4 regions of the Modestobacter sp. KNN46-3 genome follow, and region 4 is predicted to be linked to each of the others. Evidence: predicted binding sites of a transcription regulator. Region 4 holds the regulator's gene; each other region holds the start of a gene.
What was found. Region 4 encodes LexA, which represses DNA repair genes until DNA is damaged. Its sites were predicted from a motif close to TCGAACANNTGTTCGA; they were not measured.
Positions count from the first base shown of each region.

Region 1: recA (recombinase RecA) is a predicted target of LexA. The motif match lies at 1,097-1,112, and genes of this name have one in related genera.
Region 2: G5C62_RS06925 (DUF6504 family protein) is a predicted target of LexA. The motif match lies at 1,062-1,077, and genes of this name have one in related genera.
Region 3: G5C62_RS29035 (DUF222 domain-containing protein) is a predicted target of LexA. The motif match lies at 1,036-1,051, and genes of this name have one in related genera.

Region 1 is NZ_JAAKGN010000016.1:42,388-44,583, forward strand. Features, by position in the region: gene G5C62_RS06290 (NAD(P)H-binding protein) at 1-535, opposite strand, end outside; gene G5C62_RS06295 (helix-turn-helix domain-containing protein) at 617-1,027, shown strand; gene recA (recombinase RecA) at 1,234-2,196, shown strand, end outside.
Region 2 is NZ_JAAKGN010000019.1:29,780-31,975, forward strand. Features, by position in the region: gene G5C62_RS06915 (GNAT family N-acetyltransferase) at 1-323, opposite strand, end outside; gene G5C62_RS06920 (YbaK/EbsC family protein) at 323-847, opposite strand; gene G5C62_RS06925 (DUF6504 family protein) at 1,190-1,516, shown strand; gene G5C62_RS06930 (SAV_6107 family HEPN domain-containing protein) at 1,516-2,055, shown strand; gene G5C62_RS06935 (DNA polymerase III subunit alpha) at 2,052-2,196, shown strand, end outside.
Region 3 is NZ_JAAKGN010000084.1:205-2,400, reverse strand. Features, by position in the region: gene G5C62_RS16665 (DUF222 domain-containing protein) at 1-611, opposite strand, end outside; gene G5C62_RS29035 (DUF222 domain-containing protein) at 497-1,018, opposite strand; cyclic di-AMP (ydaO/yuaA leader) riboswitch at 1,539-1,691, shown strand; gene G5C62_RS16660 (C40 family peptidase) at 1,708-2,196, shown strand, end outside.
Region 4 is NZ_JAAKGN010000073.1:10,969-13,164, reverse strand. Features, by position in the region: gene G5C62_RS15605 (hypothetical protein) at 1-454, shown strand, start outside; gene lexA (transcriptional repressor LexA) at 482-1,309, opposite strand; gene G5C62_RS15595 (LysM peptidoglycan-binding domain-containing protein) at 1,579-2,157, shown strand.

The DNA.
Region 1 (2,196 bases), on a different contig from region 4:
CGCCGGCCGCGAAGTCGGCGCGCGTCGCCGCCGCGATCCGGCCCGCCCCCGAGCTGCCGACGACCTCGCCGGTCGCAGCAGCCGTCGTGATCGGCTGGTCGTAGTTCTCCAGGTACCAGTTGTTGCGCAGCACGACGGCCGGGAGCCCGGCCTCGGCGATCAGCCGCTCGGTGGCGGCGTGCTCGGGGGCCAGCGGGAGCGGGGTGTCGTCGACCTTGGGCGCGCTGGTGTAGACGACCAGTCCCACGCCTGCGGCCCGGGCCGCGTCCAGCACGTTGCCGTGCTGGGTCACCCGCTGGCCGACCTCGCTGCCGGAGACCAGCAGCAGCCGGTCGGTGCCCTCCAGGGCGGTCTGCAGGCTCGCCGGGTCGCCGTACTCGGCCTGGCGGACCTGCACGCCACGGGCGGCCAGGTCGCTGGCCTTCCCCGGGGTGCGGACGACGGCGACGACCTCGCCGGCGGGCACGCCGGCGTCGAGCAGTCCGGTGACGACGAGCCGGCCGAGGTGGCCGCTGGCTCCGGTGACGGTGATCAAGGGGGACTCCTCCGAGTGCTTCCTGCACGGTGGGCACTTACGAACAGTTAGTACCCGCTCGTCGGACGGTACCCTGGCGGCGTGCGCGAGGCGGCTGGGGGTGCGGGAGAGCAGACGGTCGAGGAGCTGGTGGCCGACGTCTTCCGGCGCGCCTGCACCTCCCGCGAGGCGCTGGAGCACGTGACCGGCAAGTGGTCGCTGCTGGCGCTCTCGGCCCTGGCCGAGTCCTCGCACCGGTTCGGCGAGCTGCGCCGGCGGATCGAGGGCGTGAGCGAGCGGATGCTGGCGCAGAGCCTGCAGACCCTCGAGCGGGACGGCTGGGTGCACCGCGAGGTGCGGTCGGCGATCCCCCCGCACGTGGAGTACCGGCTGACCGAGGACGGCGCCGCCCTCGTGCCCCACCTGCTGGCGCTCATCTCCTTCGTCGAGGGCCGGATGCCGGCCGTGCACGCGGCCCGGGCCCTCGCCGACGAGGTCCGTCCGCCGCGCTGACCGCGCTGTCCCGGTGGACGCCGAGGGTGCTGGACGGCACGACGCACCGATCCCGGCGTGTCACTGGATTCGAACAAGTGTTCGGCCTACGGTGGCGTCCACAGGTCCGGTGTCCGTCCACAGATGCACCCGGTCCGCGGAAAGTGTCAGACCCCCGCCCTAGCGTCGGCGACGACCCGCTACAGCGACATCCGAAGGTGGCCACCATGGCAACGCTCGACCGCGACAAGGCCCTCGACATGGCCCTCGCCCAGATCGACAAGCAGTTCGGCAAGGGCTCCGTCATGCGCCTGGGCGACTCGCCCGAGGTCGCCATGAAGGTCATCCCGACCGGCTCCGTCGCCCTCGACATCGCCCTCGGCGTCGGCGGCCTGCCCCGTGGCCGCGTCGTCGAGGTGTACGGCCCCGAGGCCTCCGGCAAGACGACGGTCGCCCTGCACGCGGTGGCCAACGCCCAGGCGGCCGGCGGCATCGTCGCCTTCATCGACGCCGAGCACGCCCTCGACCCGGACTACGCCCGGGCGATCGGGGTCGACACGGACGCACTGCTGATCAGCCAGCCCGACACCGGTGAGCAGGCGCTGGAGATCGCCGACATGCTGATCCGTTCCGGTGCGCTCGACCTCATCGTCGTCGACTCGGTGGCGGCCCTGGTGCCCCGCGCCGAGATCGAGGGCGAGATGGGTGACAGCCACGTCGGTCTGCAGGCCCGGCTGATGAGCCAGGCGCTGCGCAAGATCACCGGTGCGCTCAGCAACTCCGGCACGACCTGCATCTTCATCAACCAGCTGCGCGAGAAGGTCGGCGTGGTCTACGGCTCCCCGGAGGTCACCACCGGTGGTCGTGCGCTGAAGTTCTACGCCTCGGTGCGGCTCGACATCCGCCGGATCGAGACCCTGAAGCAGGGCACCGACGCGGTCGGCAGCCGGGTGCGGGTCAAGGTCGTCAAGAACAAGGTGGCCGCTCCGTTCAAGCAGGCCGAGCTCGACCTCATCTGGGGTCAGGGCTTCAGCCGCGAGGGTGGGCTCATCGACATGGGTGTGGAGCAGGGCTTCGTCCGCAAGTCCGGCGCTTGGTACACCTACGAGGGCGACCAACTCGGCCAGGGCAAGGAGAACGCCCGCAGCTTCCTGCGGGACAACCCCGACCTCGCCGACGAGATCGAGCGG
Region 2 (2,196 bases), on a different contig from region 4:
AGCCACTGCTTCGCCGTCCGCCGGTCCAGGGCGTTGCGGACCTGGTCGTGCCACCACTGGCCGGGAGCGACGACGTAGCCGTAGCCGAAGCCGACCAGCTGCTCACCGACCGTGCCGTCGCCCCGGGGGGCCTCGACGAAGGCGCCCACCGCACGGAAGCCCTCTCGCTCGGTGTGCTGGACGGCGTAGCCGTAACGCCCGGCGACGACGGAGTCGCCGTAGCCCATCGCCGCTCCGTAGATCGCCAGCGCCTCGTGCAGGTGCTCGCGCATCCAGCCGGCGGGCAGCTCGGTGATCCGGGTGGCGGGAGTGGTGCCGGTCATCAGGGGGTCTCCTCGTCGGCGGCGGCCGGGGAGGGCCCTGGGCCGACCTCCGCGGGGGTACCGGCGGTGAGCTGCAACAGCTCGTCGTAACTGGTGGGGAAGACGGTGTGCGGGTGCCCGGCGGCCGCCCACACCCGGGCGTACCGGGCGAGCTCCACGTCGACCAGGGTGCCGATCGGCTCCGGGTGGCCGACCGGGGCCACCCCGCCGATGGCCTGGCCGGTGTGCCGGCGGACGAACTCGGGGGTGGCCCGGGTGATCCGCGGGAGGCCGAGCAGGTCGGCGACCAGCGCCTCGTCGACCCGGTGGGCGCCGCTGGTGAGGACGAGCAGCGGGAGGTCGCCGGCATCGAACACCAGGCTGTTGGCGATCGCACCGACCTCGACGCCGAGCTGGGCGGCCGCGGCGGCGGCCGTGCGGGCGCTGTCGGGCAGCACGCGCACCTCACCGGTGACGCCGGCGGTGCGCAGCACCTGCTCGACCTCGGCGACCCGGGGGTGGTGCGGGGTCTCCGCAGCGGTCATGCCAGCGATCCTCCCACCGGCCCCGGGGCCCTGCGCCACCCGGGACGTGCGGTCGGGCGCCGGCCGCAGACGGCCGTCGCCCGGGGTCGCGGCGACCCACGAGTCGGGCTCGAGGGTGTGTCGCTGCCCTGAGTGCAGTCGCTGTAACGACACGGATGACGACACGCCTGTTCGGCTTGACCGCCCCGACCGGGTCCGGTCTACTCATCGGTGTTCGAACACCTGTTCGAACACCGGCGACCCGTTCGCCGGCCCGGGCCGTCACGTCCTCCCCGACGTGCGCTTCCCCGCCGGGCCGGAGGGCGGGGCAGCCGGGAGGGGCGAAGAGTTGCGGAGTCTGACATGAGCCGAGTGCTCGCCGGGGCCGGTGGCCGGGTCGGTGAAGAGGTGCAGGTCGAGCAGGGGCCGTCGGGGCCGGCCGAGTTCTGGCGAGGGCAGACCCGGTACGTGGTGGGGGAGCTGCTCGACTCGTGGGTGGAGACCGCACCGTGGTGGCAGACCGATGTCGCCGGCCGGGGTGGGGCGTCGGCCGAGCTGGTCGCCACCCGGCAGGTCTGGCGGGTCGAGGCGGTCCGCGCAGGCCGGTCCCGGATGAGCTTCGCCGGGGTCTTCGACCTGTCCTGGGAGCCGACGGGCAACCAGTGGCTGCTCGTCCGGGTGCACGACTGATGGGCGCCGCCCGGGCCCTCCCGGCCGCCGCCGACGGGCAGCTCCCGTTGCTCCCGCCGCTGCCCGCGGCCGCCGCCCAGCTGCTCGGTCAGGCCCATCGAGGGCTGGCCGAGGCCGCCAGCAGCCCCGACCCGGCCTGGCGGTACGCGACCGCACACCTGGCCGCGCTGCGCGCCGCGGCGGCCGTGCTGGCCGCCCGCACCCAGCCCGAGGCCGGGCGGCGCCGGCCGCGCAGCGCCTGGGTGCTGATCGGTCAGGTCGCCCCCGAGCTGTCGGAGTGGGCGGCGTTCTTCGCCGCCGGGGCGGCCAAGCGCGCCGCCGCCGAGGCAGGGCTCTCGCACGCCGTCACCGCACGGGAGGCCGACGACCTGGTCCGGGACGTCGGCACGTTCCTCGGCGTCGTCGAGACCACGATCAGCCGCCCGGTGCCACCGCCGCCCGCGCGCCTGCGGGCGGTCGACCCCGGCTCGCGCCGGCGCGGTCCGGGCCACCCCGGCTCCGGCGCTGGTCCCGACCGCGCCTCCGACACTGCCTCGTGAGCGACCCCTTCGTCCACCTGCACGTCGCGTCGGGGTACTCGATGCGGCACGGCGCCAACCACCCGGCCGACCTGGTCGCCCGCGCGGCCGAGCACGGCATGGGGGCCCTGGCCCTGACCGACCGCGACGGCCTGTACGGCG
Region 3 (2,196 bases), on a different contig from region 4:
ACGTCGCACCACCAGGACGGGGCGCCGCAGCCGGCGAACACGCAGGACTCGTCCCGCCGCTCCACCGCCTTGTGCAGCCCCGGGGTGACGACCCGGTGGTCCCGGCCGAGGTCCAGCGGCACCCCGTCGGGGCCCATCACGATCCGGGAGATACTGCCGTCACAGGCCAGGTAGCGGGCCCGCGCCGCGGAGATCGTCGCGCCGAAGCCCATCTCCGCCGCAGCGGCACCGGTGGCGGGGTCGACCAGGTCGTCCAGGTCGATGCCCACGACCACGTGCGGCTTCACCGTCCGCAGGATCGGCAGGTCACCGCTGGCCAGCTGGTTGTCACACAACTGAACGAGGGCGTCGGCGTTCTGCTGAGCGCGGGTCCGCTCATCACCCCTGGGGCGGTCGGCCTGCACGATCGACTCGATCGCGGCCTGAACCTTCTCCCCACCCACCGCATCCAGGTCGAACCGACCGGTGACGCTGCCGTCGGAGTGCTTGGCGATCGTCAGCCGCCGCCCCTCGGGTCCGGCTCCGGGCCATCGGGGTCGAGTGCGTCCTCGAAGGCCTGCACCGCCGCCACCAGCGACTGGTGCGGCGACTCGACCGCCACGCGCGCCCACACCTGGTCGAACGCGGCCAGGTCGATGCCCTGCTCGACTGCCCGGGCGACCTCGCCCGGCCCCACCTTCTCGGCCACCACGTTCACCTGCGCCGCGGTGATCTGCCCGTCGGCGAACCCGGCGGCCAGCGCCGGGAAGTGCTCCAGCGCCCGCCCGGAACGCAGGATCCGCGAAGCGTCCACCGGAGCCAGCCGCGCGTGCCCGGTCAGCCACGACCGCACGCTCTTCAACCCGTCGCGCTCGGCGGCCTGCGTGGTGTCCGCGCGCCGGACCGTGCGGGTCAACTCCGCCGACGCACGGTTCACCAGCTGCACCAGGAACGCCGTCCGGTCCAGCACCTGCCCGTCCGTGAGCGAGTGCAGGTCATCGGCCGCAAGGGCGTCGAGAGCCGACATCAACTCGCTCACGACACCTCCCGCAGCATTCGAACGTATGTACGAATAGTAGCGCCCTAAAGGACGCCGAGCAAGGCGAATCAGCTGGTCAGCCGCCTGTCCACACATGCCGACAGTCCCTTGACACGACCGACCGCGGCGCGTCAACGCGTCCGCCCGGGCACCAGCGCGGCAGGCGGGATCAGCGACCAGGGCCGTCTCAAGCGCTGGTCGACGCGACAACCGATCACGTGACGACTCCTGCAGCGGGCCGTGTCGCGTCGAACACGAAACGTGCCCACCCGCCGTCCGACCAGAAATCGGATTCCCGACGGGAACAGCCGGCGAGAGCCGCGCTCGCCGACGGCGCACTCCAGCGTTGCTCGACGTCAGCTCGGCGAGTCGTCCCCGCCGCCCGGGCGTGTTGCGGGCCTGCGGAGTGTCGGAACCGCAACCGGCGGCACTTTGTGACAGATCCATGACAGCCCTACCGTCATCCGCGCCTGCCGGCCCCTGAGTCGCCACACGCGGTGACACCGGCGAGCACCGCCGAACCGGGCAACCGCCGCAACGTCGCCGCGAACGCCCGGACCGGGGACCCACCGCAGTTCTGGGGTGAAACGCAACGGCACGCGAGTGCCGGAGCGCCGGGCGAGTTCCCCGCCCGAACCCGTCAGCTAACTCGGTAGGCGGTCGAGGAGAACAAGGAGAACCCGTCGTCCATGACGACCACTCGCACGTCCCCCGCCCGTCGTCCCTCCCGTTCCGGTCGCCGGGCACTGATCGCGCTGTTCGCCAGCGCGGGCGTCGCCCTCACCCCGATGGCCGCCCAGGCCTCGGTCGGCGGCGGTGGAGCGGCCGCCCCAGCACCCGTCGCGGCACCGGTGGCCCCGGTCGCGGCTCCCAACGCAGCTGCCCAGATCATCGTCGACACGGCGCTCGCCCAGCAGGGCAAGCCCTACGTCTGGGCCGGGGCCGGCCCGAACGTCTACGACTGCTCCGGGCTGACGCAGTACTCCTACGCGGCCGCCGGCATCACGCTGCCGCACTCCTCCCGCATGCAGTCGACGATGGGCGTGCCCGTGGCCCGCGCCGACCTGCAGCCCGGTGACCTGGTCTTCTTCTACGACCCGGTGGGCCACGTCGGCATCTACATCGGCAACGGCCTGATGGTGCACGCCCCCACCGCCGGGGACGTCGTCCGCACCATC
Region 4 (2,196 bases):
GTTCACGTTGACCGGCACCCCGGGCGGCCCGGTGGGTCGGGCCGGCCAGTTGCTGGTCACCGGTGGCGCCGTGTCCGCGGACGGCTCGCGGATCGCCCTGCGGACCTACACCGACGCCTATGTCTGGCCGCTGAGCGGCTCGGACGTCGCCGGTGCGTTGGCCGGGCCCCCGGTGCGGGTGCCGTTGCCGGAGGCTCCGCAGGGTGAGGCCATCGCCTTCGCGGCGAACGACCGGGACCTGCTCGTCGCCGGCGAGGGGCTCCCTGCGGTGGTCACCCAGGTGTCGGCCACCGGTGACCTGACGGGGGCGGCCCCGGCGGAGCCCACCGAGGCTGCCGCCGGGTCGCTGGCGACCGCCGGTGGGGTCGAGCCGCTGACCGCCGGTCTCGTCGCCGCGGCCGTGGCCACCGTGCTCGTGTGGGTCGGCGGCAAGCTCCGGCGGCGCCCGGCCTGAGCACGAGCCCGGCGCCGCTGCCCGAGGTCAGACCCGGCGGAGCACGGTGACGACCCGGCCGAGGACCGTCGCGTCGTCGCCCGGGATGGGCTCGTACGCGGCGTTGTGTGGCATCAGCCACACGTGCCCGTCGCGCCGCTTGTAGGTCTTCACCGTCGCCTCGCCGTCGATCATCGCGGCGACGATCTCGCCGTTCTCCGCGGTCGGCTGCTGCCGGACGACGACCCAGTCGCCGTCGCAGATCGCCGCGTCGACCATCGAGTCGCCCGCGACCTTCAGCATGAACAGGGTGCCCTCGCCGACCAGCTCGCGGGGGAGGGGGAAGACGTCTTCGACCGCCTGCTCGGCCAGGACCGGACCACCGGCGGCGATCCGGCCGACGAGGGGCACGTACGTGGGTCGGGGGGCGGAGGCGTCGTCGACGCCACTGGCTGCGCCGGACCCGGCCAGTGCCTCGGCCGCGGTCTCGTTCGTCGTCGTCGCGGTGCCGTCGCCGGGGAGGCGCACGTCGAGTGCGCGCGGCCGGTTCGGGTCACGGCGCAGCCAGCCCTTGCGCTGCAGCACCGACAACTGGTGGGCCACGGACGAGGCGGAGGAGAGGCCGACCGCCTCGCCGATCTCGCGGACCGAGGGCGGGTAGCCGCGACGCTCGATCGAGTCACGGATGACCTCGAGCACCCGGCGCTGCCGCTGGGTCAGGCCGTCGCCGTCGGCGGCCCGGTCGGGGAACTCCCGCACCGCCGCACCCGCTCCCGCCGCAGCGGTGGGCGCTGCGCCGTCGGCTGATGCCGTGCCGGACGCTCCACGCCGCGAAGGGCTCTTGCCGCCGCGCGCCTTCGGGCCGTCGACCGCCATGTGTCCTCCTCGTCCGGCTGCCTCGGCAGCAGTCCCCGGTGGCGCCCTGCCGTACCGACGGCCGTGTCGCCACGGCGAGCCGGGACCGCGGACGCCGTCCTCGATCGCCTCGGAACCGTATCGCCTCCGGCCGCTCCGTTCAAACAGGTGTTCGAAGAAGTCGCCGTGTCGGCGTGTTCCTGTCGGTGGCGTGCGGTAGACATCGCCCAGACGTTCCGTTCGAACGTCTGTTCGACAACCCGGTACCGCGAGACCCCTGGAGCACCCCGATGGCCAGTCCGCAGCTCGAGCTCCCCGTGGCCGCCCCGGCCTCGATGGCGGTCGTGCTCCCGTTCCCGGGGGCGCGTCAGGTGGCGCGCTCGCCCCGGTCCGTGGTGCACGGTCAGCCTGCACCCCTGCCCCGGGTGGCTCGTCCGGCGGCGGGCCGGCGAGGCGCCGGGCAGCCCGACGTGCGCCCTGGTCGACTGGTCGGCGTCGCGGGCGGGGCTGGGGTGGGCGGCGCGGGCTGCGCGAGGCGCACGGGAGCGGTCGGCGGTGCCGTCGCCCCCGGTGCGCAAGCGCCGTTGCGGCTGACCCGGCGCGGGCGGCGAGTGGTCGCCGGGCTGTCCATCGCCTTCGGGGTGTCCGTCGCCGCGGTGACGTTCGCCGCCGAGTCCGGCGGCCCCGGCGGCGGCCTGGAGCTGGCCGGTTCGACGACGGTCGTCGTCCAGTCCGGGGACACCCTGTGGTCGATCGCCGGCGAGATCGCCCCGGAGGAGGACCGGCGTGCCGTCGTCGACGCGCTCCTCGACGTGAACGGGCTCTCCGACGTCGACCTCGTGCCCGGCCAGGTGCTCGAGCTGCCCTGACCGGCGGCGCGCTGGGGCACGCCCCGGTGTGAAGGGCCC